DNA from 3 places in the Shewanella pealeana ATCC 700345 genome. Region 2 is predicted to be linked to each of the others. Evidence: predicted binding sites of a transcription regulator. Region 2 holds the regulator's gene; each other region holds the start of a gene.
What was found. The regulator LexA, encoded in region 2, represses DNA repair genes until DNA is damaged. The targets are predictions, from matches to a motif close to TACTGTATNNNNATACAGTA.

Region 1 (10,017 bases), 2.2 Mb from region 2:
GATAAAACATCAAGGTGAAATGGGCGTAGTAGTACAAAGTGGTTTAAAAGCGGGAGAGTTGGTCATTGTCGAAGGCATGCACCGTGTCCGTCATGGGCAACTGGCAGAGCCGTTAACTGCCGAGCAGTATAATAAGAAAGAGGATGTAAAACAAAAAGCGCAAGCATTGAAGCAACAAAAGCTTGAGCAGGAACAGGGGGATAACTAATGGCACAGTATTTTGTTAATCGCCCCGTATTTGCCAGTGTCATCTCTATTGTCATTGTGCTGCTGGGCTTAATTGCGATGTTTCAATTACCCATTGACCAATATCCTTACATTACACCGCCTCAGGTCAAAATATCGGCATCCTATCCCGGTGCCACATCCACTACCGCGGCAGAATCTGTGGCTACACCATTAGAGCAAGAGCTTAATGGCCTGCCAAATATGATTTATATGAGCTCTAAGAGTACCAACTCTGGTAGCACCAACATTACGATTACGTTTGATGTTGGTACAAACCCAGATCTTGCGGCTGTTGATGCACAAAACTCAACGCAACAAGCAACGGGGAGCTTGCCTATTGATGTGCAAACCGAAGGGGTGTCAGTTTCCAAAGAAGCCTCTGTTGAGCTGCTCAAATTAGCCTTAACCTCTGAAGATGAGCGTTATGATGAAATTTATCTAAGTAACTACGCCACTATTAATATTCAGTCAGCCTTAAAACGTATTCCGGGTGTGGGACGAGTCAGAAATACAGGTGCACGTAGTTATTCAATGAGAGTGTGGTTAAACCCCGACACAATGGCGGGTTATGGGCTCACTACCTCAGATGTTATCGATGCGATAAAAGCGCAAAACAAGGAGTCGCCAGCGGGCAGTATTGGCTCCCAACCAAATGCTGACACCTTGAGTATGACTCTGCCAATCACCGCCGCAGGCCGAATGAGCAGTGTTCCGCAGTTTAACGAGATTATTGTGCGTGCAAGCGCCGATGGTTCGATTATACGCTTGCGTGACATTGCCAACATTGAACTCGGTTCATCCTCTTATACACTGCAATCACAACTCAATGGCAACAATGCCACCATCTTGCAGGTTTACTTATTGCCAGGTGCTAATGCGCTAGAGGTTACTAAAAAAGTAAAAAGTGAGATGGCAAAACTTGCTCAAAAATTCCCTCAAGGGATGAATTGGGAAGTCTTTTTTGATGCCTCCGTGTTTATCGAAAACTCAATAGATGAGGTAGTAAAGACCCTAGTTGAAGCGCTTATTTTGGTTATTCTAGTGGTATTCATGTTTTTACAGAATATTCGCGCAACACTTATCCCCGCCATTGCGGTGCCTGTTTCTTTAATTGGCACATTAGCCGCCATGCTTGCCTTTGGTTTTACCATCAATACCGTGAGTTTATTAGCGCTAGTGCTGGCAATTGGTATTGTGGTCGATGATGCCATTGTTGTGGTGGAAAATGTTGAACGTTTAATGGATGAAAAAGGGCTGAGTTCATCCCAGGCAACTAAGGTTGCCATGAAGGAGCTCTCTGGTGCGCTTATTGCTACCAGCCTAGTGCTTGCTGCGGTGTTTGTGCCTGTGTCCTTCTTGTCTGGGATCACCGGTATTATGTACCGAGAGTTTGCTGTCGCGATAACGGTTGCGGTACTGATTTCAACTCTGGTGGCGCTGACACTTTCGCCGGCACTTTGTGCGTTATTACTCAGGCCAGGAGATAAAGCGACATCAGGCTTTTTCAAATGGATGAATGATCGTTTAGACACAGCCACAACTAAGTATGTCGGATTGGTGGTGTTAACCAACAAGCACGCCAAACGCAGTTATCTGTTATTTGCCTTAATGGTGGGCGGTGTGTACTTAACAATGAGTTCGCTGCCATCGAGCTTTATGCCAGATGAAGATCAGGGTCGATTTTTTATCGATGTGTCACTGCCTAATGGGGCAACGGTTAATCGTACTCAAGATGTCCTTAAGAAAGCCGAAGCCACAGTTCTTGCTCATCCTGCGGTAGCTTACTCGTTTACCCTAGCAGGTGAAAACAGACGCTCGGGTTCGAATCAAGCAAACGGTCAGTTTGAGATAATTCTAAAACCTTGGTCAGATCGCGTGGACAATGATGCAACCGTACAAAAAGTGATGAACGAGATTAAGCAATCACTCCATGATGTGCTCGAGGCTGAATTCAAAATTTATTTACCTTCGGCAGTCCCAGGCCTCGGCAATGGCTCAGGTGTAGAGATGGAGCTGCAAGATACTTCAGGGAGTAACTTTAAAGGCTTAATGGAAACCGCTGATGAACTGGTTGAAGCCTTAAAACTGCAACCCGAGATAGCGACAGCCGGATTATCACTGCAAACTGCCATTCCGCAGTTACACCTTAATGTCGATGAAGCTAAAGCCATGGCCATTGGGGTTAAGGTGTCTGATATTTATGGCACCATTAAAACATTTACAGACTCATCGACGGTTAATGACTTCAATTTATTTGGACGAGTGTACCGAGTGAAAGTACAAGCAGAAGAGCAGTATCGTCAATTTCCGGATCAAATAGAGGATTACCATGTTCGCTCCTCATCGGGCGCCATGGTACCAATAGGTGTATTGGCTACATCTGATTATTCGGTTGGGCCTGCAGCGCTCACGCACTACAACATGTTTACCAGCGCTTCGATTAATGCATCTCCTGCACCGGGTTATGCCTCAGGCGATGTGATCCGCGCGATTGAGCGGGTTGCAAAACCCATGCTACCTGACGAGTTTAGTTATGAGTGGACCGGAATAACCTATCAAGAGGTGCAGTCTGCCAATCAAACGGCTATTGCGGTGACGTTAGCGATGGTGTTTGTGTTCTTGTTTCTTGCCGCGCTTTATGAGAGCTGGACTCTGCCGATAGCGGTATTGCTCATCGCCCCCATTGCGATGTTAGGTGCATCAGTGGGGACCTTAGTGAGCGGCATGGAAAGTAATCTCTTTTTTCAGGTGGCGTTTATCGCACTGATCGGAATGGCTGCAAAAAACTCGATATTGATTGTCGAGTTTGCCAACCAATTACATAAAGAAGGTAAGAGCCGATTAGATTCAGCCATTGAGGCGGCTAATATGCGTTTTAGACCTATTTTAATGACCTCATTAGCCTTTATTCTTGGCGTACTGCCACTGGTATTTTCTGTCGGGCCAGGCGCTGTCAGCCGCCAAAGTATCTCTATTCCTATTTTATGTGGCATGATTTTCGCGACAACCATTGGCATCATTATGGTACCGCTGTTTTTTGTGACTACGGCAGGCTGGGTTCGCTCTAAAATCACCGGCAAAGCCGATACAGTGGAGGTGTCGACTCATGCCTAATCAATTCAATATCAGTCAATTCAATATCACTCAAGCCTATATCAAGCATAAGATGCCAATCGGTGGTGTTCGAGCATTTCGAGTGAACACCTCAGTATTGAGTGTCGCCTGTGGGATTTTGCTACTTTCTGGTTGCGCCATGGGGCCTGATTACCAGAGACCCGATCTTGAAATACCGGAGCAATTTCACCACGAGTTGCAGCAAACCGATGAGCAGAATGTTGGGCTGAAGCATTGGCGTGATTTTTATCTCGATCCTGATCTACAGGTATTGATAGAACATGCTCTCGATCAAAACCTAGATTTAGAGGGAGTGCGCTCAAGGTTGTTAGCCGCAAGAGCTGGGGTTACGGTTACTGACGCAGCACTATTTCCAGTTGTAGGACTTGATGCAAATGGTGAGCGAGCATTAGATAGCGCGTTGACCAGTACTGATCCCGTTAAAGAAGATACTTTTTATGTTGCCGGTACGGTTTCGTGGGAATTGGATCTTTGGGGAGCGAATCGTCGAAGAAGTGAAGCTGAATTTGCCAACTTCATCTCTTCACAAGAAGCACTTAATTTAGCCACCATCAGTCTAATCAGTGATGTTGCCAGCCGTTATTATGAATGGCTCGATGTTGAGCAACGTTATCAAATATCGCTTAATACTGTCGAGCTACGTAAAAAAGAGCGAGATCTTGCTAGGCTACGTAAGCAAAATGGTGTGATATCGGGCCTGCAAGTTAGGCAGGCGGAGGTGGAGTATCAAAGTGCCAGAGTCACACTACCGGATCTTGATTATGAGCGAAGTGAAAAGGCGAATCAGCTGCGAATATTACTGGGCGAATTTACGTATCCCCTTATTCCTAAAACTGAAGCGCAGTTAAAAGCTGAAGGAGCATTGTTTCCAGACTCATTTGCAGTGGGTATTCCATCACAGATGCTATCACAACGCCCTGATGTAAAGTCCGCTGAGCAAGCTCTTGTTGCAGCCAATGCCAATGTCGGTGTCGCTAAAACAGCATTCTTTCCTAAATTTACCATTAGCGGCAGCTATGGTTCTGAGTCTGAAAGCCTCAGTGACATATTTGATAGCCAGGGGCTGACTTGGTCGCTTTTAGGCGGGGTAACCGCTCCGATTTTCAATGCAGGTAAGATCTCAGCTCAATATGATATTGCTCAGGAAAATGCCAAACAGGCTATGCTCAGTTATAAAAGTACGGTGCTTGGGGCATACTTTGAAGTAAATGATGCGATGAACAGTTTCAGACGCTCTGAGCTCGCGATTGACGCTCAGCAGGAATTAGTCGTGGCATCAACTGAATATACCCGCTTAGCAACGTTAAGATACCGAAATGGTGTGTCGAGTTCGTTGGATCTGATGGATGCACAGCGAAGTCTGTTTAGCGCCGAACTGACTCTAAGTCAGGTGAAACGTGATCGATTATTGTCGATGATTACGCTTTATCGTGCGCTGGGTGGGGGAGTACTGACCCGTGATGAGATGAAGGCTGAACTTGAAAAACCGACTGGCAAGCAACAAGTTGAAGAAGTCACTAATCAATAAATAATAAAAATTTTTGAGCGATTAGTCCTCCAATTTCGGGAGGCTAGTCGCAGAGCTCTGCTAGGATACACTGCTCCTACAACTAAGCTCCTAACTCAGCTCCTACAATTCAGTTACTACAACTCCGCACTGCCCCCGAAAACATGCTAATTTTGCCACTGCTCGGTTAACACTTAATCAAGGGAATGTCTTTCCACCGCGTCGTATACTGTGGTGTGAGCATCTCTCTGCGCATGCCCCATTTCTGTGATATGCCTTGGGCGGCCAGAAACAGAGAGTCTGTGCCGTACTTTGCATTAATGCTATCTAGCACCAACATCTTGTTTGGGTTCCTGCACTTCTCGAATAGGTCGCCTTGTAAGTTGGCCTCGCTGCACAGGTTGATCAGGCCCACACCAATTTTGTAATAACGTATAGCGGGGTTGAATCTGACGATAGCGGCTCTTGTTGCTGCCTCAATCAGCTCACAGGTGTCATTTGTTGGATAATTAAAATGATGAACAAACTTAAATCCGCCGGGCTGCTCATCAAAAGGCGAGTTTGAGGCAAAAATCAGCATGCTTTTACATAGCGAACCTTGGGTTCTGGCCTTTGCTGCTGCGGTTGAAGCATGCTTGCTTAACGCCTGACACAAGGAGGTTGAGTCGGTGACTCTATTGCCTACGCTGCGGGTTGAAAATATCTGTTTCTTGTCTGCGCGGGCCTCATCCCAAGTTTTGCACACTTCACCATTTAACTCACGAATTGTACGTTCAAGCTCGATGCTAAATTGCTTACTAGCGATGCCGGTTTTCATTTGTGACAAAGCAAAAGCATTGTGGATATTCATCATCCCGAGTCGTTTAGCGATTCGATTGCCAACGCCCCATACATCGTTAGTTTTCATGGTCTTTAAAATCGAAATGCGCTGCTCATCACTGCTAATAGCGCATACACCGTTATATCCGGCGATTCTCTTGGCGGCATGATTGGCAACCTTAGCCAAAGTGAGCGTGGGGCCAATCCCAACACAGACCGGAAGCCGAGTTTCTTTCCACACGGCGCGCCTTATTTTCATCGCATGCTCAGTTAAACAAGGGATAGCGGGGTAACAGTGCTTAAATGATAGAAATGACTCATCGATGCTGTAGATATGCTGCTCCGGTGCAAAACGGCCAATTACCTCCATCATTGCTGCAGATAACGAGCCATAGAGCTCATAGTTTGAAGACAGCGCGATAACGCCTTTCTGCTCACACAGTTTCTGTGCTTCAAAGTAGGGACCAAACTTGTTAATTCCAGCCTCTTTGGCCAATCTGTTCGCCGCAACAATCATCCCGTCGTTGTTACTGAGCACTACGATAGGGCGGTTACGCCAGTCAGGCCTAAATACCTGCTCGGCGCTGCAATAAAATGAGTTTGCATCCACAAGTGCATACATGATTAATCGTTCTCTAAAATTGAGCTTCTACGATGACAGCGAATAGAACGTATAACCACGCCTTCAACACTAAAAGTATCGTGTTCAAGAATGGGCGTGCTCATGTGGGATTCGTTAGCGGATAGCAGTAATCGATTTACCTTATCGATAATCTTACAAACAAACGAGCCGTTGTAGTTGGCGACTATCACGTCTTGATTGCGAACCTCAACATGCCTATCGACAATTAAAATGTCACCATCAAAGATGCCAACACCTTGCATAGAGTCGCCATTGGCTTGGCCAATAAACGTTGAACTCGGATGTTCTATCAGTAACTCGTCAAGACTTAACGGCAGTTGCCGGTAATCGGTAGCGGGGGACTCAAAGCCTGTAATGCCAGCACTGGCTGCAATCGGGATAATGTTCATGCTAAAAAATAATTAACTGTATGTTTATACAGTATAGTGGTTTTATATCATTTTGCGCAATAAGGATGACAACTATCTGTGAGCAGTTTGCAGCATTCTCCTCTAATAACATGGTATTTAAAGACAGGTTTTCAATACTTACACTTTTATTTACAATAGCTTTTATCGCTTCAAATTTATGTAAGATTATTCTTAGTGAATAATGAGAAGTATTTGTTGATCAATGAGTTGTGGTTGTGACTCTAGTCTATTTCTATTGCTGGATGTTAAATGATATGACAAGAAGATGTGCGCTCAGCATTTGTTTATCTTTTATTGTTTCTATATGTATAGTTAATTTATTCTTGACTGTTAATAAAGGTAAGTTGAATAGTAAGTTTTTAACTAACATCCTTTTTATTAGTGATGCAATATACCGTTTTAATGTAAACAGCCTTAACAGTAAGTACATTTCTCTACCATCAAATGATTTAAAACAGGGGGTCATAGTAAAAAATTCTGAAGCTAAAAAAATTCGAGACCTATCTGAACATATAGATAATCTATTTGCTGTATTGAAAATCAATCCAATCATATCTAGCAACTTATGGACGGTCGCGAATGTATACCCAGAGTATGTCATTCCAAGGCCGTTTAGAGAGGAGTACATAAACCTTTTTGATAAGGATTTTGCTGAGGAAAACTACCTAGAACGTATTTTAAAATTAGAAAATATTGAAGAAACACTAGAAGGAAGTGGTTTAACTGTATTTGAAACAGTGAGAGTTTTCGGTCCTTATATAGAAGAGGGAACCAATGAAGAGTTATTTTCAATTTATTACCCACTATATTTAGAAGGCGTTGTTTTTTCTGTTTTAGTTATTGATGTAAAAAGTAATTTTTTAAATGATTTCATAGAAAATTTTAATGATGAAGAATTTACTTGGTTTGAAATGTCAGATAAAGACCGTCAAAACATCAGTACGATTATATACGAATCCTTAGCACTTAAGACCGAAGATAGAAAAGTGGGCCTAACAATAAAAACACCTACACTGTACAACTCTATTGCCATTTTAATATGTACGCTAATCATACACGGCTGTTTTTTAATTGCTGCATACATTAGAAAGTTTTATGTCGAAAGCAGCATAGATAGGTTATCAGGCTTCTATCGAAAAGATGGTTTTATGAGTAAAAAAATGTCTGTTAACTCTATGTGCCTAATTGATATCGATCACTTTAAGAAAATCAATGATACATATGGACACGTTGTTGGTGACATTGTGATTGCAGAAGTGGCTAATCGAATAAAAAACTCCATGCGCTCAACTGATCTCGCTATCCGCTGGGGTGGCGAAGAGTTTGTGGTTATTTTTAATGGTGAACTGTCTTTCGAGCAATTCAATAGCAAAGCCAATGGTTTATTGAGCACGATAAATAGTGAAACCATCAATGATATAGCCGTCACTATATCTATAGGTGCTATTTACTCCCAGTCTGAAATGAAATTGCAGGAAGCATTTCATCTTTCTGACGAAGCTCTTTATGAGTCGAAGAACTCTGGACGAAATAAAGTCACTATTCATCGTCATAGCTGAGTGATAGTGCATCTAATTATCACGTAGCATTCAACAATGCTAAGCTTAGCGAGCAATCCATTGCAATGTTTCAAGATAAGCAATTCAAACTAATCAAATTCGGTAGGACGTGCTGGCAATGCCCATCCCAAAAATCGGCTTTAACCATGAAAAATCCAATCAAGCCGAGTTTGAAATCATTGAGCTTGCTTCTCTACTTTCGAGACCTAGCCTAGATCACGAGCCTCAAATGCCCCATAGGGTGAGCTTTTTCATGTTCATCTGTATTGAAGCCGGGCAAGGTAGCCACATGGTGGATTTTGAGGAGTATCCATTCGAACCCGGCTCAATTATCTTTGTGCAGCGTGAACAAGTACACAGCTTTGATCTGTCATCGAAACCACAAGGTAAAATATTACTCTTCACTCAAGCCTTTTTAGACCGCCTGCATAGCAATATGCGCTTGCCAAATTATACGCCTACGCATCTTAACGCCTCCCATTCACCGCAGGCCCAGCTGAGCGAGCTTGATCGCAAGCGTACTCGCACATTAATCGCTGAAATGATTACCGAGCAGCAACAAGAGAACTGTGAGCCCTTAATCATCATGTATCTTTTCTCTGCACTCGCGTTGATTTTTCATCGCTTACGCCCAGAGTCCGTTCACGATAGGCTTACGGTGGAACAAAATGTTCGCTTAGCGCGATTTTTTGAACTGATGCAGCAAAACTTTTCGCGGGTGCGTGACGCCAACTGGTACGCACATCGACTCAACACCACCTATAAAACCCTTAACCAAGTATGTAAGTTGGCAACGGGTTTAACCGCAAAGCAGATGATTGACGCCTTTACAGTCGTTGAGATGAAAAGGCGCTTAGTGGTTAATAGTACAGCTTCACAACAGATGGCCTATGACTTCGGTTTCGAAGATGCCAGTAACTTTGTTAAATATTTTAAGAATCTCACCGGGCTAACGCCGACACAATTTCAGACCAAATACCGTAAACCTGTTCTATAGCGGTAACTGCTTAAACCCACATTGTCCCAAACCCACCAATTGTCATAATTTTCAGTCGGTTAGCGTTAAAGCTATCTGCAAGGTTCGATATTGACCATTTTCCGGCACAGTTCCACACTGCAAAAAAATCCCTTGTCTACTAACCTATAATTCATTCAGGCAAGGACGGAAGCAATGAATAAACTATCAAAAATGTTCACACAAACATTAACTGTAATTGGCGTAATGGGTCTCGTGGCCTGTTCTCATTTAACATCGGAGTCAGAGTCTATGAGCAATAAAGAGAAAGCGGTAGCCGTAATTGCAAGCATCGAAACAGGCGACCCAGCAGCAATCAACTACATTAATGCAGCGCAATATACGCAACATAATCTAGCCGTTGGTGATGGATTAGCGGGATTTGGAGAGGTGCTACAGGCCCTGCCAGAAGGCAGCGCGAAAGCCGGTGTTAAGCGAGCAATTCAAGACGATAATTACGTTGTGCTTCATACTGAATACAACTTTTTTGGACCTAAAGTCGGTTTTGATGTATTCCGCTTTGAAGATGGCAAAATTGTTGAGCACTGGGATAACTTACAAGTAATTGCACCAGTAAATCCAAGCGGACACACTCAGCTTGACGGCAGCACGGCCATTACCGACTTAGATAAGACGGCAGAGAACAAAGCTATAGTCGCAGACTTTGTTAATACCATCTTGATGAATGGCGACATGAGCCA
Region 2 (10,017 bases):
CAAGCTCTGAACGCTCCATATTTGGCTTAACTTCAAGCAAGTTAAACAAGATAGCGTAACGCTGCATGGTTTCACTGATAGTGCCAGAAAGCAGTAGCAATTGATTAATCTTGCTCTCCACAACTTCGAAGTGCTCTGCTTCAACCACAAGACCTTGAGCAACAAAGATGTCGAGGATCTGGCTTGCGTATTGAGCAGGGTCATCAATACCCATAAACAATTCGGCTTCAAGCAATGGATAGAAGTCATTCACAACACAGATAACATCTTCACGGCTGCAATTTTCTTTACGCAGCAAACATGCCGCAATCAAAGATGGCAACACCATAAGGTGGATGATGTTATTACGATAGTAAGTCATGGTGATCGCGATGCTTTGATCAATCGAAATGATATCGCCTAGGGGATCGCTTTCAATCTGCAACTTTTTAAGCTCTAAACCTTGAGAAACCAAGTCATGCCCCGTACCTTCTGGCACAGACGTATACTCGGTATATGGCTGCTCTTTTAATATGGTTAGATACAAGTCTAACTGCTTCTCTAGTTGAGAACGCTCAAGCGCATTTTGCTCAGAAGCGAGTAACACCATACTAGTTAAGGTCACAGAGCTCACCGCCGCCGCATCGTTGATGTTAGTCATCACACGATTAGCCAATGTGTTCACCACAGGCGTTAACCAGCTAGGCTTTTGGTCTGGGTCTTTAGCTATATCTTCACGCCAGCTAGGAGCCTGCTCGTTCAAGAAGTTATGCAAGGTGATCGGCTCACCGAAGTTAACGTAACCTTGGCCAAAGTTGCCTAGCTTACGAATGGCGCCAAATACCTGCCAAACTGACTCTTTCTTTTTCTTCTTTCCGCTCAACTCTTTATGGTAAGTCGCCACTTCCATTACATGGTCATAGCCTAAATACACTGGCACTAGCGTCACTGGGCGTTCAACACCACGCAGCACACTGTTTAGGGTCATAGCGAGCATTCCCGTTTTCGGCGCCAGCAGACGACCTGTACGCGAACGGCCACCTTCTGTGAAGTACTCTACAGAATAGCCTTTGGTAAATAGCTGATCTAAATATTCACGGAACACGGCAGTGTAAAGCTTGTTGCCACCAAAACTACGACGAATAAAGAAAGCACCACCACGGCGGAACGCAGGACCCGCAGGCCAGAAATTAAGGTTAATACCCGCTGCGATATGCGGCGGTACCATACCTTGATAATAAAGAATATAAGACAGTAGCAGGTAGTCCATATGACTACGATGACACGGCACATAGACAATCTCATGTCCGTCGTGGTGCAGCTGTCTTACCTGCTCGGCACCTTTAATGTTGATGCCTTTATAAAGCTTGTTCCACAACCACGTTAGAAAACGCTCTGCGATACGCACTAGGCTATCGGAGTAATCTGCAGCCACTTCATCAAGGTACTCCATCGCTTTAGCGCGAGCTTCGGCCTCGGTGATCTTCTTGCTTGCCGCTTCCTCTTTAATCGCCTTGGTAATCGAATCTGATTTAAGTAAAGCGTGGAACAGTGCCTGACGCTTAGGCAGCTGAGGCCCAGTCATCACTTTACGTTGGCGCTGAAAGTGCACTCTTGCGACACGAGCAAGCTTCTGTGCAATACGCTTATCAGTGCCGTGCTCATCAGCCATATAACGCAGTGAAACGGCATTAGAAAACTGCACGAAATTATGTCGACCCAAGAACAAGATCATGAGGCACTTGCGTAACCAAGTTGGGTTTTGGCGCTCGAGTACCGCTGCGCGCATAGTGTCGTCTTCTTTACCAGGGGTACGACCCCAATAAAGGCTCACCGGCACCAATTGAATGTCTAATTCGCGATTTTGTTTATGTACGCTAAGGAGTCTCTTGAAGCAATCTATGTACTGCTCACCACCTTCTCGCTGGCCGAAGAGAGGCTTACTCCCTTCTAGGCAGACCACTCGTGGTGCCTTAACCCCATTGACCTCCAGCTCCTCGTAAGGGCTTGGTAAACCAAGTTTCGCCGTCATTTCGCTAAGCGCAGCGATGTCACTGACAGATTCAGTCTTCATGACATAAGCGAGTGGTTTACTCGGATCTAAGTTGAGATCGTCGAATGGGTCGTGAGGCACAACGACAGTGTGAACTAATTGACGCTGTAACCAGCGTAAAGATTTGAACCAAAGAGAGTCTTGTTTGGACATGATTTATTTGCAATGTTAGTCGCTTCTAATAAGGCGCTAGAATAGCAGATATTGAAATAGTTTGCGCAATTCTCTTCTTACCGTACCGAATCCGGTTTGTACATTTATAGAACAATGACTTAGCTTAAAATTTAATAACTTAAGCCAATACACAATGATTAAATCGTGTTCATTTCAAATTCATTATCACTTTCAGTCACCCACCTTAATAAGCCGTTGGTATTAGATAAGACAAGATTACCGATGAATCGCAGATTTAAACCCTTTGCAACGAGTTTCATCTCGCTGGATTTATTTCATTTGAAACCGGATCCCACACAGCGAAAAAAAGTTATAACTGGTTATTACTTGCACTCACTAAATTACTGTATATACTAACAGGTACTGTATAGAAAGACAGGGTTAATAATGAGACCACTTACACCACGCCAAGCAGAAATTTTAGAGCTAATTAAACGCAATATTGCAGATACTGGTATGCCACCAACCCGCGCCGAGATCGCAAGGCGTTTAGGGTTTAAGTCTGCCAATGCTGCCGAAGAGCATCTAAAAGCATTAGCCAAGAAAGGCTGTATCGAAATTATGCCGGGCACGTCTCGTGGCATTAAGTTAACCCAAGAAAGTACTGAAGAGCCAGATTTAGGCTTACCACTCATCGGCCAAGTTGCCGCAGGTGAACCAATCTTAGCCCAAGAGCATGTTGAGCAGCATTATAAAGTCGACCCAGCTATGTTCCGCCCATCGGCTGATTTTCTACTGAGAGTCCGTGGTGACAGTATGAAGAATATCGGTATTCTCGAAGGTGATCTGTTAGCAGTACATAAAATAGAACAGGCTCGTAATGGTCAAATCGTTGTCGCTCGCGTCGAAGACGATGTCACCGTTAAGCGTTTCGAGAAGAAAGGCAACAAAGTTTTCTTACATGCAGAAAACGAAGACTACTCACCAATTGAGGTGGATCTAGCAAACCAAAGCTTAAGTATTGAAGGTTTAGCCGTTGGTGTGATCCGCAATGGAGACTGGCAATGAACAAACTATTAGGAGTTAGCCCACGTCACCCGGGGCTTTGGCAAGACAGACCGTCTACGAGCATGAGTGCAAACTCGGGCAATGAGATCACTAGCATGGTGACGAAGACTCAAGGCCGCGATGAGCTCACTCAGATTAGTGCTCAACTTTCACAGCTAAGCCAACAAGGCCGCTGGATTGTACTGATAAGCCCTCCTAATATTGGTTATAAACAGATGTTAGCGGCGGCAGGCGTTAGAATGGACCGGATTTTACTGGTCCACGCTAAAGACGAGGTTGAAACACTTTGGGCAATGGAAAAAGCATTGACCAGTGGCACCTCAAGCGCAGTAATCACCTGGACTAATTCGTTAGATGCTCGCGATAGCCGACGCTTACAGATTGTTGCTAAAAGCGCACGCGCTGTAGGCATGATTATCGAAAATGCCATTGAAAGCGCCGATGCAAACTCTACTGAAGTTAACAATAGCCATTTACTCGATAGTTCAGTAAGCGCTCAGGATTGTAGTTTTGTACAAGCGTCATTATTTGGCGCCATTCATTAATACACTCAGTTAACCCTCTTTCTAACGACCAAGTTTCAGCTAAAGACTCTTGGTTTTGCTAAAGCTCTCAATCGAGAGCTTTTTTATTGCCAAAAATTTATTTTCATAATAAGCAAATGAATCAAAAAGTGATCTTGATCAATATTTAAACACCAAGTAGTGTAGGAAGTGATAACAACGATATTTTGTTATATCCGAACGATTTAGTCGTCGGTCTTTGTTTCTGAACTTTAGATCCTGATCAAGAAACAAAGGCTGAAATCGGCCTGATATATTTCAGCCGTAAGTGCCTACGTGGTTACACAAACCAGTATTGAATACTGGAATACAATAGTCGCTGTCGTAATAACGACAAGTTTGACAAAACCACTCGCGCACTTTGAAGTCATCGTTGCTTTTTTGGGAACTGAAGAGTTTACATAGAGCAGAGACTTACTGTGTGACTCTTCTTTGTCTTGCTGACAGAGGAGAAGTCTAGTGAAGCAATTGTTGTATAGTGTACTGGCGTTGCTATTTACGCCCGTGCTTGTTGCATCAGAAATGCCACTCAATATGACAGAGGGTGTGACGGATATCAGTAACAGGGTTTATAACCTGCACATGATTATTCTCTACATCTGCTGCGCTATTGGCATCTTAGTATTTGGCGTAATGATTTATGCCATGATCAACCACCGCAAATCAAAAGGCGCAGTTGCCGCCAACTTTCATGAAAGTACTAAAGTCGAGATCCTGTGGACTATTGTACCTTTTATCATCTTGATACTTATGGCCATTCCCGCAACCAAAACATTGATTGCCATGGAAGACCCCAGTAATGCCGACCTAACGGTCAAGATCACTGGCTCACAGTGGAAATGGCATTACAGTTATTTCGATCAAGACATTGAGTTCTTCAGCCTATTATCGACACCGCGTGAACAGATAGATGGCGATGCAACCAAAGGCGAAAACTACCTGTTAGAGGTAGATAAGCCCTTGGTTTTACCTATCAATCGCAAGGTACGTTTCTTAATGACCTCAGAAGATGTTATCCACTCCTGGTGGGTGCCCGCTTTTGCTGTGAAAAAAGATGCCAATCCGGGATTTATTAATGAGGCGTGGACCCGCATCGACAAGCCCGGCACATACCGAGGTCAATGCGCAGAGCTCTGCGGTAAAGACCACGGCTTTATGCCGATTGTAGTGGAAGCACTATCGGAAGAGGATTTCGATGCCTGGCTAATCACTCAGCAACAACACGCGCAAAATGCTGAAGCGGCAGCTAAGACTGCTTTATCGCAAACCTTGACCATGGAAGAGTTAATGGCTCAAGGTGAGCAAGTCTACCTAGCAAGGTGTGCAGCTTGTCACCAACCTAACGGGGCAGGCCTTCCAGGTGTATTCCCATCCCTTATTGGCAGCCCGATAATTAAAGGAGCGGTAGCCAGCCATGTAGATATTGTTGTAAACGGTAAACCCGGCACCGCAATGCAAGCGTTTGCAAAACAGCTAACGGCCACAGAAATCGCTGCCGTGGTGACCTTCGAGCGGAATGCTTGGGGTAATGATTCTGGCGATATGATCCAAGCTTCGGATATCGACTCGGGGAGTTCAACGCCTGCGGCATCTGATGACTCAGACACAGCAATTGCCACCACATTACCGGCAACGTTACCTGAAACCCAGCAAGCAGACATACCGGCAACCGAGACTGTCGTAGAAGTGACTGAAGATGTTAAAGCCGTTGTTTTAGATGACTTAACTATGGATGAATTGATGACCATGGGTGAGAAGGTCTATATGACTAGCTGTATTGCTTGTCACCAAGCCACTGGCGCTGGCTTACCACCAGCTTTCCCGTCATTGGTTGCGAGCCCGATTATCAAAGGACCTGTTTCAGACCACCTTGAGATGGTCATTAATGGTAAGCCTGGCACGGCGATGCAAGCGTTTGGTCAACAGCTCACTCCTCAAGAAATTGCCGCGGTCATTACTTTTGAACGCAACGCATGGGGTAATGACTCAGGAGATGCTGTGCAAGCTTCTGATGTTGATGGTCACGGAAAGTAGGGGATTAACATGAGCACGATTACACAAGATTCACCAGCCGCTCACGACGATCACCATGATGACCATCATCATGGGGCGCCGAAAGGCATCATGCGCTGGATTTTAACCACCAATCACAAAGATATTGGTACGCTTTATTTATGGTTTAGCTTCATCATGTTCCTGACCGGTGGCGCCATGGCAATGGTGATCCGTGCAGAACTGTTTCAACCGGGCCTACAGTTAGTCGAGCCCAACTTTTTTAACCAGATGACCACAGTCCATGGCTTAATCATGGTATTCGGTGCGGTAATGCCGGCCTTTACCGGCTTGGCTAACTGGTTAATTCCGATGATGATTGGTGCGCCAGATATGGCGCTTCCGCGAATGAATAACTGGAGTTTTTGGATCCTACCTTTTGCATTTTCGATCTTGCTAAGCTCGCTATTTATGGAAGGAGGCGGGCCTAACTTTGGTTGGACCTTCTACGCGCCGTTATCGACAACCTATAGCCCTGACAGCACCGCATTATTTGTGTTTGCCGTTCACATAATGGGAATTAGCTCAATCATGGGTGCGATTAACGTGGTTGTCACCATAGTTAATATGCGCGCGCCGGGCATGACTTGGATGAAACTACCGCTATTTGTATGGACCTGGTTAATTACTGCATTTTTATTGATTGCCGTGATGCCCGTGCTTGCAGGTGTAGTCACCATGGTGCTGACAGATAAATACTTCGGCACTAGCTTTTTCGATGCCGCTGGCGGCGGCGACCCTGTGATGTTCCAGCATATCTTCTGGTTCTTCGGCCACCCTGAAGTCTACATCATGATCTTGCCCTCTTTCGGCATTATCTCAGCGATTGTGCCCGCCTTTAGCCGCAAACGTCTATTTGGTTACTCCTCTATGGTTTATGCCACGGCGAGTATCGCAATCTTGTCGTTCTTGGTTTGGGCACACCACATGTTTACCACTGGCATGCCGGTATTTGCCGAGCTCTTCTTTATGTATTGCACCATGTTGATTGCGGTGCCCACCGGAGTAAAGGTGTTTAACTGGGTAGCGACTATGTGGAGAGGCTCGATCAGCTTCGAGACCCCCATGTTGTTTGCAGTGGCATTTATTATTTTGTTCACTATCGGCGGCTTCTCAGGTTTGATGCTGGCGATTACTCCCGCGGACTTCCAGTACCATGATACCTACTTCGTAGTGGCGCATTTCCACTATGTGTTAGTCACCGGAGCCATATTCTCGATAATGGCGGCGGCCTATTACTGGCTACCAAAGTGGACGGGCAACATGTATAGCGAAACATTAGGCCGCTGGCACTTCTGGTGTTCAGTTATTTCGGTGAACGTATTGTTCTTCCCAATGCATTTTCTTGGGCTTGCGGGTATGCCACGACGGATCCCTGATTATGCGATTCAATTTGCCGATGTTAACCAGATAGTCTCCATCGGGGGATTTGCTTTTGGTCTGTCGCAGCTGATTTTCTTAGCCGTGGTGATTAAATGTATTCGCGGTGGTGAGAAAGCGCCAGCTAAACCGTGGGAAGGAGCCGAAGGTCTAGAATGGACAATACCAAGCCCCGCTCCCTATCACTCGTTTACTACGCCACCAGAGGTGAAGTAAACATGGCTGAGTTAAAGCGTAAATCCAATCGCAAACTGATCATAATGCTAATTATTGGCGCTGTGGGCATGTTTGGCTTTGGATTTGCGCTTGTTCCTTTGTACGACGTGTTGTGCGACGCACTGGGGATTAACGGTAAAACCCAAAATACCGCCAGCGTTTATCAGCCCGTTGTAATAGATAAAAACAGAACCATTACCGTAGAGTTTGTGTCTCAGGTGCAAAGTGATATGCCTTGGACGTTCAAACCAGAGGTTAATACTATGCAAGTTCACCCCGGCGAGCTTATACGGACTCATTTTGTTGCAACAAATTTGTCTGCAAACCATATTGTTGGCCAAGCGATTCCGTCGGTGTCTCCCGGGCAAGGCGCCGCTTATTTTAATAAAACGGAATGTTTCTGTTTCAATCAGCAAGTATTAAAGGCCAATGCCGAAGCTGATCTCCCACTGATATTTTTTGTGGATCCCGAATTACCAGATTCAATATCAACCTTGACCCTCTCTTATACGCTCTACAACATCACCGACAAAGGCTATGTCGCCAGCACTGCTGTAGAGCAAGGAGCTGCTAGATGACCATTGAAAATAAGCACGAAAATTATTACGTTCCAGAGCAAAGCGCTTGGCCGATTATCGGTGCAATTGGACTATTTCTGATCGCCTTTGGTGCTGGTAGCTATGTTTCACAACTGCAAGCAGAAGGCGGCAGCGGCGGCTATATCCTACTCGCAGGGATTGCCGTGATTATATTTATGATCTTTGGCTGGTTTAGAACCGTTATAGCCGAATCGATGGCAGGCCTCTACTCCAAGCAGATGGATCGCTCTTTTAGGCAAGGCATGAGCTGGTTTATTTTCTCTGAAGTCATGTTCTTTGCCGCCTTTTTCGGTGCGTTATTTTATGCCCGTATGATATCAGTGCCTTGGTTAGGTGGTGCATCGAATAACGCCATGACCAATGAAGTGTTATGGCCAACCTTTGAAGCTGTTTGGCCGCTAATCACTACACCAGACGGCAGCACGACCCAAGCTATGGGCTGGATGGGTCTGCCCTTGTATAACACCTTAATCCTATTGACCTCCTCTGTAACATTACACTTTGCCCACGTGGGGCTCGAGAAAGATAAACGTAAAGCGTTAACCATTTGGTTAGGCCTGACTATTTTATTGGGTATCGCTTTCCTAGGCTTGCAAGCTGAAGAGTATATTCATGCCTACCAAGAGATGGGACTGACTCTAGATGCGGGCGTTTACGGCAACACCTTCTTCCTATTAACGGGCTTTCACGGAATGCACGTCACCTTAGGTACCGTGTTTCTGATAGTGCTATTTTTTAGAGTGCTCAAGGGGCATTTTACCCCAGATAAGCACTTTGCCTTCCAAGCTGGTGCTTGGTATTGGCACTTTGTTGATGTGGTGTGGCTGTGTCTATTTATCTTTGTGTATGTACTTTAATCCAAGATAGAACTTAACCATTAATAGGGCCTGGAGTTAGGAGCAATGACTCCAGTCCCTAACGCCACTAGCAGTAAAAAAACGACCAATACAGAGAACAGAACCCGTCGACCTAAGAATTGGCTCATAGGAACTGATGTCTCTCCTTTCACCATAATAAACAGGGCGCGGCCTAGATTAAACAGTATGAATAGCAGTAGCAGCACTAGGACCAATTTAAAGATTAACAAAACAGACATGGGCTCTCCTCGTGTTAAGATGAATCTTGCTTGGTTATTTATTGTGCTTCTTACTGTGATAGTGTTTTCAGTTTTGGTCAAGTTAGGTTTTTGGCAACTTGAACGCGCCCATTTTAAGGCTAACTGGCAACAACAGCTGAGCGAAAGACAAGCCGCCTCTGTACTCAGCTATCCTCAGTTACTCAATATTTCTAAAGATGAAGCCTTAACTGGTTTTAAACTCAAAACTTCAGTGAGCCCAGTCTCGACAGATATCTTTCTGCTCGATAATCAGGTTTATCAGGGAAGAGTGGGCTACCTTGCTCTACAAGCTGTGCAAGTGAGTGAGCTAGAGCCTTGGTTACTGGTCGAACTCGGCTTTATCCCCGCAGGGCTCAGCCGCTCACAACTACCCAATGTAAAACCCATTAGTCAGCCAAGCGTTTTAGAGGGCCGCGTTTATCAAAAGCAGATAAACCCAATGAGCTCAGAATTAATGGCCGAAACCGCTTGGCCCAAACGCATCCAAAACCTCAATATTCCCCAGATAGCTCAATTGATTGATAAGCCTTTAGCCAGTGTAGTCTTACAGCCAAGTAACCTCGACAACACATACCCTCACCCGTGGCAGCCTATTCCACTCTCTTCACAGAAGCATCAAGGTTATGCCGTACAATGGTTTTCAATGGCGGGCGTGTTTGCATTGCTAATGGGATATCTGTTGTTTCGTAAACTAAAACAGCCTGATAGATAACAAGGTCATTAGCCTATTGCCAATGACAGATAGACACTGTAGGTTAGAAATTAAGCGACCTAGCCGTTCCGGGAAGCTCAATTCTGATCAATTATTTTGATGGATTATTCTCAACCGTTTTTTAGCCGTTAATGACTAACTATATGCGTTAGCAGGTGCGCTAA
Region 3 (10,017 bases), 2.5 Mb from region 2:
CTTAAATATTCAAGAGGTTGAGCAGTTTGCTCGTGATGAAAAAGTCGTTGCAATCGGTGAAACGGGTTTAGATTATTTCTACGCCAATGAAACAAAAGCATTACAGCAGACCTGCTTTGAGCAGCAGATTGATCTCGCGGTAAAAGTGAATAAGCCACTTATTATTCACACTCGTGATGCGCGTGAAGATACCATTAATTTTTTGAAGCGTGGTAAAGCGGACACTGTCGGCGGTGTTCTGCACTGTTTTACCGAAGATTGGGAAATGGCAAAGGCCGCAATAGACTTAGGTTTCTACATTTCGGTTTCGGGCATTGTAACCTTTAAAAACGCGGGTGAATTGCGTAACGTGATAAGAAAAGTGCCTAAAGATAGGTTACTGGTGGAGACGGATTCCCCCTATCTAGCACCCGTTCCTCATCGAGGTAAAGAAAACCAACCTGCTTTTGTACGCGATGTCGCTGAGTTTGTGGCAGAGCTAAGAGGGGAGAAATATCCTGAATTAGCGCAGTACACAACTGAGAACTTCTTTACTTTATTTAAAGATGCCGCAAGGTTGGCTGGTCGCTGATACCAAAGTGTTTCGCATAAATTTTAGACAAAAAAAAGACCCAAAACTATTCCGATTGTTATGGGTCTAGGGGAATGGCTCACTAGGAGCCGTGCGCTACTGTTGTCTACCCTATGGGTAAAAAAAGGTTTAATCACATCATTGCTAAAGACTAATGATATAGAGTGTAGACCACCTTTAGGGATTGTGGGTGGTTATTTATTTAGAAGTGCCACCCAAATGTAACTAATTATGTGAATACAGGGCAATCTTATCTTTGACTAAGTCTCTTGGAAGATTGTTCTTTAATTTATTGCCTAAGTGCTTAGCAACACCGAGCGGGTTGCTAGCATAGCTGACGATAACTTCCCCTTGAGGTTTCCCCTTTTCTAGTAAGCTGATGTCTCGACCCATTAAAAACTCTTTAGCTTGCTCATCACTGAGTTCGAAACGAGTAGGGGATGACAAAGCTAAAACGGCTTCATGGCGAACCTTGTAGCCTTTCTTTAACGCATCGGCGAGTTTTATTCCTATCCGTTGATAACGCATCTTACCTATTAATGGAATAACAGGGCTTGGAAACAGCCAAAACTCCAAATCGCGCACCATCACCTGTGCATTATCGGGTAGGCTAATAGAAAAGCTGTCTCTAAAGTATTGTGCTAACTCTTCGACTTGCTTAGGTTTTGCCAATGTAAATGGAAAGTTCTTCTGTTTTCTCGGCTCAGGCAGCTGACGTTCTACTGCTGAGGTTTTGTATATTTTTGCTACGAAGAAGCCTTCACTGTCGTAGATCTGAGGCCATACGTGTAAAAAGCCTTCTTCGGTACAAGCCTTATCCGCCTGTGGGAATAGTGTAGCCAAAGAACCGAATTCAACGGCATCACCATAGAGAGATTTCAGGTGGTGACATACATCTTGGTTTTCTTGTCGGCTTAACGCACAGGTCGAGTAAACAAGGCTGCCGCCGACTTTTAATGCTAAAAAAGCAGATTCAATCAGTGCTTTTTGGGTCTCGACAATGCCCTTGTCATCATTATTATCCCAATTCTTTAGTGCGTCAGGATCTTTGCGGATGGTGCCTTCACCGCTGCAAGGGGCATCGAGTAGAATTGAATCAAATGTTTCGAACATATACTCACCGAAAACTCGTGCATCAAAATGGGTTAACGCGCAGTTAGCCACGCCCATCCTCGCCACATTGGCGTGCAGCACTTTTACTCGGCTAGCAGAGTATTCATTGGCTATTAACAGCCCTTGGTTTTTCATCAGTGCCGCAATCTGGGTGGTTTTTGACCCTGGTGCAGAAGCCATGTCGAGGACTATTTTATTGGAAAAGTCATCGGAACCATCATCCTCAGTATTTTCTGCGGCCACGGCAACCTCTAGGGGCTCAAATAGTGCCGTTGGAGGCAGCATGGAGCTGGCTTCCTGAATGTAGAACAATCCTTGCAAATGCTCGATGGTATTACCTAGCTGGATCTCTTGAGTGAGCGTTACCCAAAAGCCGTCTTTACACCAAGGAATAGGCTCGAAGTGCCAGCCTTTTGGCGTCATTAAATCGATAAAGTTATCGTGACTAATTTTGAGCGTATTTACTCGAATAGAAAGTCGTAACGGTTTATTGCTGTAGGCGATAAAGTCTTCCATAGAAAGATGAGAAGGGAGATCGCGTTCGATACTATCGAGAAAATTCTGATTAAAATGAGCCATATGTCGAAGATAATGCGGTAAAGTATCGAGATTATAACAGGTTTATATTTAATGAGATGGGTTTAAATAGATGATTAGAGGGAACTTGAGTGCTAAATAAGATCTGGTTTGGCTTTTTTGCTACGGCATTAGTTGCAATTTTAGCGCAACTGTTCACGGGCAATACTCAAGTGCTCAGTGGCAGTGTCACCGCCATTTTTTCAAGTTCAAAATTGGCAGCAGAAATCGCCTTAGGCTTAGTCGGCGTACTATCCCTTTGGATGGGGCTGATGCGTGTCGGAGAAAAAGCAGGTGTAGTGGCTGTCTTTTCAAAAATGTTTGAGCCATTACTGTCTAAACTCATGCCGGAGGTACCCAGAGGACATCCTGCCTTTGGTAGCGTCACCATGAACCTGACTGCGAACATGTTAGGGTTAGATAATGCCGCTACACCACTTGGGCTCAAGGCTATGCAAGATTTGCAAAGCTTAAATCCAAATAAAAGCGTAGCGACGAATGCACAAATTTTGTTTCTGGTATTAAATACTTCTTCAATTACCTTAGTGCCCGTTACTGTTTTTTTATACCGTGCTCAGCAAGGCGCAGCAGCGCCAGCGGATATTTTCTTATCAATCTTGCTTGCCACGACAGCTTCTACGCTCGCTGGGTTAACCTTAGTGGCTTTAGTGCAGAGATTGTCACTAATGAATGCCGTGGTGCTAGGGTATGCTGGGATCATTTTATCGTCCATCATAGGGCTAGTTTTTTACTTAAGCACTTTGACGGTAGCGGCAATAGGCGAGGTTAGTACCGGTCTTGGCAATGGTATATTGCTTCTACTGATCTTCAGCTTTGTTCTAGTGGCTGGCATGAGAAAAGTGGCAGTGTACGATGAGTTTATTGAAGGTGCGAAGGAGGGGTTTGCACAATCGATAAAGCTTATCCCGTATTTACTTGCGATGTTGCTCGCAATTGCACTGTTAAGAGCTTCAGGAGCATTAGATTACCTTTTGCAGCTGATAGCTGGCTTAGTGGCATTAGCAGGGGGAGATGTCCGTTTTGTCGATGCCATGCCGACGGCAATTATGAAGCCATTCAGTGGTTCTGGAGCCAGAGCCATGATGCTTGAAACCATGCAGCATTATGGTGTTGACTCATTTGCTGGGCGCTTAGCCGCAATATTGCAGGGTAGCACTGAGACAACCTTTTATGTATTAGCGGTTTATTTTGGAGCGGTAGGGATTCGTAATGGCAGACATGCATTAGCATGTGGTTTATTTGCTGATCTAGCGGGGATCATCGCAGCGATAGTCGTCTGTTATCAATTCTATGGTTAATTGTGGCTCAAAAAGTAGGGACAACAAAAGGCGCTTAATAATCAAGGATTGATAAGTCGAGAGTGTAGAGGGAATTAAAAACGAGGCCAAAGCCTCGTTTTTACATTTATAGAATTACCACGCGTTGCTGGCTATGTACTATCGATATCGTTAATCAGGCTGGGCCTTTTGCACTGGTGTCCAACTAAGCCACTTGCTGTCAACTTCTGGTTTTAGCGCAAATGTATGCTGTTTCATTATAGCATTTGTTGGTAAGGTCACCTCTTCAGTGGCGACACCTATGCCACCTGCTAAGATGGTTTCTAAAGAACCTGTTTCAATTTGAGCACCCGAAAATAGTCCAAGGTCAACCTTCACACCAGATAGATCCCAAAACACGCTAGATTGGTTAATCAAGTGTTTGTACTTACCCTCCACATGGGCGTGCATAATAATGCCTGTACCTTGTTGAGATAGTTGATAATTGTCGACTTGACCAATTCTAACACCTCTAAAGAAAATGGCCGTCCCGGCTTTGATAGAGCCTAAATTGCTCTTACTCAACTTAAAAGTCAGAGCGTTATCTAGATTATGGAACGGCTTTTCGATTTGACCGACAAAGCTCGATGCCTTTTTTGCACTTTGCCCTGGGAATACTTCTATATAAGGACCTGTAAGTAAAGTCTCGGGCGCCTTAATGCCTGCTAAAGAGATATCTGCGTCGATTATCGAGTAGCTTGCATCTTGCTGGTTAAAATTAGCGGCATACTCACCATACAGGTAAGCACTAACGTTTAACTGTTTTAGATCTTGAGTTAAGGTGACGGAATCTACTTCACCCACCTTGTGGCCGAGATAACGAATGGGGGCTTTCGTTGCTAACTTAACGCTAGCAGGGAAGGTGAGACTGATGGGTTTAGCCTGACTCAAGGCTAGGAAGCGAGAGTCATAAAGATAACTGTTTTCAGCAGTCTGCTTGCCCTCGATAAGGCCTAGGCTTATTCCACCTTTCAAGGCTGCTTTCAACGGAGCAACTTCAACCTCGACACCGGATAAACTGGCATTTATCGATACTGCGCTATTTCGCCAAAATACGGTTTTATCATTCAATAAGCTGTTAAATGTACGCTCGATGGCCATGTCGATGGCAAAGTTATTGTCAGACGCTTGCCACTGAACGCCAGTCACCTGACCGATTTGCATCTTCTTATAATAGATGGGCGAACCCGCGGCTAAATCGGCTCCATCTTGACTTAGAAGGCGCTTCTTAATGAGGTTGTAGCTAGCGTAATAACTCTTGGCTTCATCGCTAGTTGCAAACACGCGTAATGCACTTTCGCTCGTCGCTAACGCTTTACTTGAGCCTCTTACTAGGCTTAATGCTCCGCTGGTTAAGGTGTTCAAGTCCCGGGTCTTGACCTGTACCCCCTCCAGACTTGCATCTATTGCTAATGCAGACTCTGCAACGAAGTGACTATTTGTGCTTACTAAGCCAATGAAGTCAGGCTCGATCTCTATCTGGTATTCAACTTGGGTTAGGGCTGAATTGAGTTCACTCGACAATACCTGTCCAATCTTTATCTGTTTATAACGAATTTCAGCACCTGCACTCACGCCAGGGTTCGAATCTGAATGTAATGTTAGTAATAGTTTGTTAAGATTTTTAGGCTCAGGAGCCTGGGTCAGTAATGTATATTCCTGCTTAGCGGCACCATTACCTGGTATAAAGTTAATCACGCTACCAGTGATTAAACGCTCTGGGTGCTTGATCCCTGAAAGTGAAATATCGGCACCCTCGAGCCAGAAATCGGCGGTTTCGGTGAGTAGCTCTTGATAAACCCCATCGATTTTCGCTGCTAATGTAATACCGTCTTCAGAGAGAGTCTTTTGGATTACCTGTCCAATCTTGATCCCTCTATAGACAATAGGAGCGTTTTGAGAAACCGCTTCATTACCGCTCGCTTTGAGGGTAAACATAACTCCGCCTAAAGCGTCATCTTGATTATCATAAAGAGTGAACTCGTGTTTATTTTTCGCAGACTCTGAATCATCATCTGAGCTGAAACTTATCCCGCCAGCAAGAATGGATGCAAGGCTCTCACTGCTGACTTTTATGCCTGAAAGAGACGCATCGATACTGATCCCAGATACATTCCAAAATTGAGAGTTAACTTTTACGAGCTGAGCATATTGCTGCTGAATAAAGGCTGTTACTAAAATCTGATCAGAACTTTCAAGATGGTAGCCTACTATCTGCCCAACTGGGATTTGTCGATAAAATACCGGAGAGCCTACATCTAATGAGCCTAACTTCTTTGTCGTGATGTGAACAATTAGTCCTTCGACACCGGGAGTGATGACTGGAGCAGTCGTTTCGGCTTCAAAAAAAGAGCTTGAGTCACCTTCACCGGGTAAGATACTAATATAATTACCAGAGAACAGGGTATCTAATCCTTCAACACCAGTGATGGTGGCTTTAGGTTTAACTAACCAAAACTTAGTACCCTCATTAACAAATGGCGCAGCGCGGTAGTCCATGATGACACTGACGTCTACGCCTTTTAGGTCTTTATCGATACTCATATCGACGACTTTACCTACAGTAAGTCCCTGATATTTTACCAGTGTCTTACCTATGTCCATTCCAGTTGCGCTAGGGAAATGAATCGTTACCTCAACGCCTGATTCTCGTATGCTTTTCACACCGAGCCAAGCGCCTAATGCAAGCGCGATAATGGGGAGTAACCAAATCGGTGAAAATAGTTTTTTCTTTACGATTTTAGGCGTTTGTACTTGAGTCATCTTTGGCTTCCAATCTATCCCAGAGTAAACGGGTATCTATGACTTTTGCAGCTAACTGCGTGAGTAAAATAACTAAGGCGAATGCTGTGGCAGCAGGGGCTGGTTTGGCGTCTAATAACTGGCCCATATTAACGACAGCAACGGTTAGTGAGATAACGAAAAGGTCAAGCATTGACCAGCGTCCTATCCATTCAATAATATGAAAGCCTGTCATAAGCTTCTTTTTAGAGATAGGTAATTTAAAACTAATGGCCGATAAATAAATTGTTAACCCCACAATCTTAAGGATGGGGACTAAAATACTGGCAACAAACAGAATAATCGCGATGGGGATCATGTCAGTTTTGACTAGGTGGGCGATGCCAGAAAAGATAGTATCTTGAGTGACTCTTCCCTGGTTTGTTAGTGTCGAAATTGGATAAACGTTGGCGGGTATCAGCAAAATCATTGCAGTAATTAGCAAAGCCCAGCTCTTTTGTACGCTTGAGTAGTCTCTGACGGTTAGAGGCGCATTACAGCGACTACAAAGAGTCGATTTTGCACAGGTGACTTTATGGCATGTTGTGCAAGATGTGAGACCGATATCTTGGCCTAACGTCGCGGGCTGATTATCGTTCATCTAGAAAGCTCCACATGTGTTCTAAGTCATACTCACGCATTAAAAATAGCGTCATTATAAATAGCATAGTAAAGCAGAAGGTGCCGAAACCAAAAGAGACAGTGGCAAAGTCGGCTAAGTTAAATGCAGCGACTAAGAAGCTAATAACAAAAATTTCTAGCATGGTGAGCTGAGTTAGTATGCCCTGGATCTTTAGAGAATGCTTTAGAGCAACTCTTAAGGAAGGAGAGTTAAGTCCGTACTTTATGATTAAAATTTGCATCAAAATAGATACGAGTAACATGCCGGGTGCTATGACAGCAGAGGTTAACACTGCAATACCCACTAACCAATAGCCTTGATGATAGACGGCTAAGGCCCCCTCTGTAACAGTAGTGGTTCTTATGCTGCCTAAGAACTCAAGTTCTAGTACGGGGAATAAATTCGCTGGAGCAAAAAAGATAATGGCTGTTAAACACAAGGCTAACATGCCGTTTATTGAGCAGTATGGCGTATCATATAGAGCGGTATGACATCGTGGGCAAATGGCACGTACGCCTGTAGGCAGCGCGCGTTTCCTAATGACTAAGTCACAAGAGCCACACAAAGTAATACTGTTATCTACCGCGTCCTTTCCCATTCGTTTCAATATCCAAGTTCACAAAAGTATGCGTTAATCAGACGTAAAAGCTAATTTTTCACGTATGCGATTGAAAATACAGAGCCAATAAGTAAATAAGTTTATCAGATAAAAGAGAAAACTTGCATAAGAAGTTGAATGTATGAGACTCTCCACTGTATATAAAAACAGTGTGGGGTTGGATATGGCCGTTATAACTCAATTTGTTGTCGTTAGAGAAGGGGTTGAAAAGATGACTTTTACATCGAAAAAGGAGGCTGATGCCTACGATAAGATGCTAGATATCGCTGACAACCTAATTCCATTCTTAAGTAAAAGTGACTTGGATTTAGAAGAGAAAGATATAGAAAAGCTGGGCTTCTTTCTTGCTCAAAATAAAGATGACCTGCAAGTATTGCTTAAAGGTGGCTCTCTTGAAAAAAAGGTTACCCCAAAAAAAGCGGTCAAAAAGCCTGATAGCAAAGAACCCAAATAATATTGCGTGTTAAAATTGAATGGTTTGTTGTTAAAATGCTGCGATTAGATTCTTATCTGTAGATAAAACTGTTAGGGAATATTAATGGTAAATGCTTTTTATGATACTTTGAATCGTCAGGTGCTGGCCTTACTGGATGGCGAAGATGATACGATAGCAGCATTAGCAAACTTTTCAGCACTCTTAAATGACAACCTTACCGATCTCAATTGGGTGGGGTTTTATTTATTGAAAAATGATGAATTGGTTCTCGGCCCTTTTCAAGGAAAGGTTGCTTGCTCAAGGATCCCTATCGGTAAAGGCGTTTGTGGAACTGCGGTAGCAACTAACTCGACTCAGCGAGTCGATGATGTTCATCAATTTGCGGGTCATATCGCTTGTGATAGTGCGAGTAATTCTGAGTTAGTTGTGCCATTACGTCAAAACGGAACTGTTATCGGTGTACTGGATATTGATAGCCCATCGTTATCCAGATTCAGTGAAATTGATCAACAAGGCGTCGAAACTTTGGTAAAAAGTCTCGAAATTTGCCTAATTGGTTAATCTACGACCAATTATTGCTAATTGTAGGTCGCAATCATTTGAAGCCTCTCTATAATAAGCGGTTTGAGTAATGAAAAAAGCAGACACATCTATTTCGACTTATGAATACATGGAGTTTGTGATTTGTAGTTGCTAAGGTAGGTTTGGTTTTAGGGGCTAAAAACAGATGTTAACAATTTTTCATTTGTGGTTTGTGCCTAGATCAGACAAATATAAACGACACTTAAGTTGATTCGAGCGATTGAGCTCGTCGGCGGTGTCCCTTTTTTAAAACTGTGGAAGTAAAGATGGAATCAACAGAAAAGTTGACCGATACCAACGCTATTCTTGCGTATTTGTATGAAACATTTCCTTTGTGCTTTATAGCTGAAGGCGAAACTAAGCCATTAAAAATTGGATTGTTTCAAGATTTAGCGGAAAGGTTAGCTGATGATTCTAAAGTCAGTAAAACTCAGCTCAGAATCGCGTTAAGAAGATACACCAGTAGCTGGCGTTACCTTAAATGCGTTAAAGCTGGCGCACAGCGTATCGATTTAGATGGCAATGCTTGTGGTGAGCTAGAACAAGAGCACATCGACCACGCGGCAGCTACACTAAAAGAAAGCCAAGACAAAGCAAAGGCTAAGAGAGTGGCGCAGGCTAAGAGTGCGAACCCTGCAGCTAAAACGGCAAAGAAGCCTGTTAAGAAGCCAGTTGCTAAGCGTCCAAAACCAGCTCAAAGCAGCAAACCTGCAAAAGAGCCTGTTGTGGCAGAAAATTTAACGCCTGCGGTTTTAACTGAATTGAAACCAAACCAGCGTGTTAATGTCAAATTAGGTAAAGCACCAGTTGCTGGTGTGATTTTGGACATCAAAAAAGAAGATGTTCAAGTTCAGTTAGACTCTGGTTTAACCATCAAAGTTAGAGCTGAACACATACTGCTGTAATGGCTTAAGAGCACCTAAAGGAGTGACTTGTTGATGCGAAAACTTTCTCTGGCTGTATCCATTGCCGGTATTTTTGTCGGATTCTCGGCGTGGGCTGTTAGCCCAACTATTCAATTCAGCGAGTTACCCGCTCTAAAGCAGGAACCGCAGCATAAAGTAGCCAGTAAACGTGTTACTGGACTATTTACCCGTTCTCATTATCATCGCTTCGACATGGATGATGCATTTTCACAGCAAGTATTTGAACGTTATCTAAAGCAGTTGGATTACCGTAAGAATGTTTTGCTGCAATCTGATATCGATAGCTTTAAACCTTACTCGACTCAATTTGACAACATGTTGAAAAGTGGCGACTTAAGCGAAGCATATGCGATGTTTGAATTAGTACAAAAGCGACGTTACGAACGATTTGCTTACGCATTATCACTGCTTGATGAAGAGATGGCATTTGATGTTCCTGGCGATAAATATGAGT

Region 1: a site for LexA is predicted at 6,736-6,755, ahead of SPEA_RS11520 (LexA family protein). Genes of this name have one in related genera too.
Region 3: a site for LexA is predicted at 7,752-7,771, ahead of SPEA_RS10115 (YebG family protein). Genes of this name have one in related genera too.

What each region holds. Positions count from the first base shown of each region.
Region 1 is NC_009901.1:2,659,034-2,669,050, forward strand. It holds gene SPEA_RS11500 (efflux RND transporter periplasmic adaptor subunit) at 1-208, shown strand, start outside; gene SPEA_RS11505 (efflux RND transporter permease subunit) at 208-3,342, shown strand; gene SPEA_RS11510 (efflux transporter outer membrane subunit) at 3,335-4,891, shown strand; gene SPEA_RS11515 (Y-family DNA polymerase) at 5,058-6,311, opposite strand; gene SPEA_RS11520 (LexA family protein) at 6,314-6,721, opposite strand; gene SPEA_RS11525 (GGDEF domain-containing protein) at 6,997-8,301, shown strand; gene SPEA_RS11530 (AraC family transcriptional regulator) at 8,420-9,298, shown strand; gene SPEA_RS11535 (nuclear transport factor 2 family protein) at 9,473-10,017, shown strand, end outside.
Region 2 is NC_009901.1:4,854,875-4,864,891, forward strand. It holds gene plsB (glycerol-3-phosphate 1-O-acyltransferase PlsB) at 1-2,185, opposite strand, end outside; gene lexA (transcriptional repressor LexA) at 2,594-3,214, shown strand; gene SPEA_RS20985 (cell division inhibitor SulA) at 3,211-3,759, shown strand; gene coxB (cytochrome c oxidase subunit II) at 4,237-5,811, shown strand; gene ctaD (cytochrome c oxidase subunit I) at 5,821-7,425, shown strand; gene SPEA_RS21000 (cytochrome c oxidase assembly protein) at 7,428-8,003, shown strand; gene SPEA_RS21005 (cytochrome c oxidase subunit 3) at 8,006-8,881, shown strand; gene SPEA_RS21010 (DUF2909 family protein) at 8,902-9,120, opposite strand; gene SPEA_RS21015 (SURF1 family protein) at 9,119-9,853, shown strand.
Region 3 is NC_009901.1:2,336,180-2,346,196, forward strand. It holds gene SPEA_RS10085 (TatD family hydrolase) at 1-571, shown strand, start outside; gene rsmF (16S rRNA (cytosine(1407)-C(5))-methyltransferase RsmF) at 797-2,263, opposite strand; gene SPEA_RS10095 (spore maturation protein) at 2,353-3,579, shown strand; gene SPEA_RS10100 (PqiB family protein) at 3,730-6,360, opposite strand; gene SPEA_RS10105 (paraquat-inducible protein A) at 6,338-6,979, opposite strand; gene SPEA_RS10110 (paraquat-inducible protein A) at 6,969-7,598, opposite strand; gene SPEA_RS10115 (YebG family protein) at 7,783-8,073, shown strand; gene msrC (free L-methionine (R)-S-oxide reductase MsrC) at 8,158-8,616, shown strand; gene proQ (RNA chaperone ProQ) at 8,904-9,542, shown strand; gene prc (carboxy terminal-processing peptidase) at 9,576-10,017, shown strand, end outside.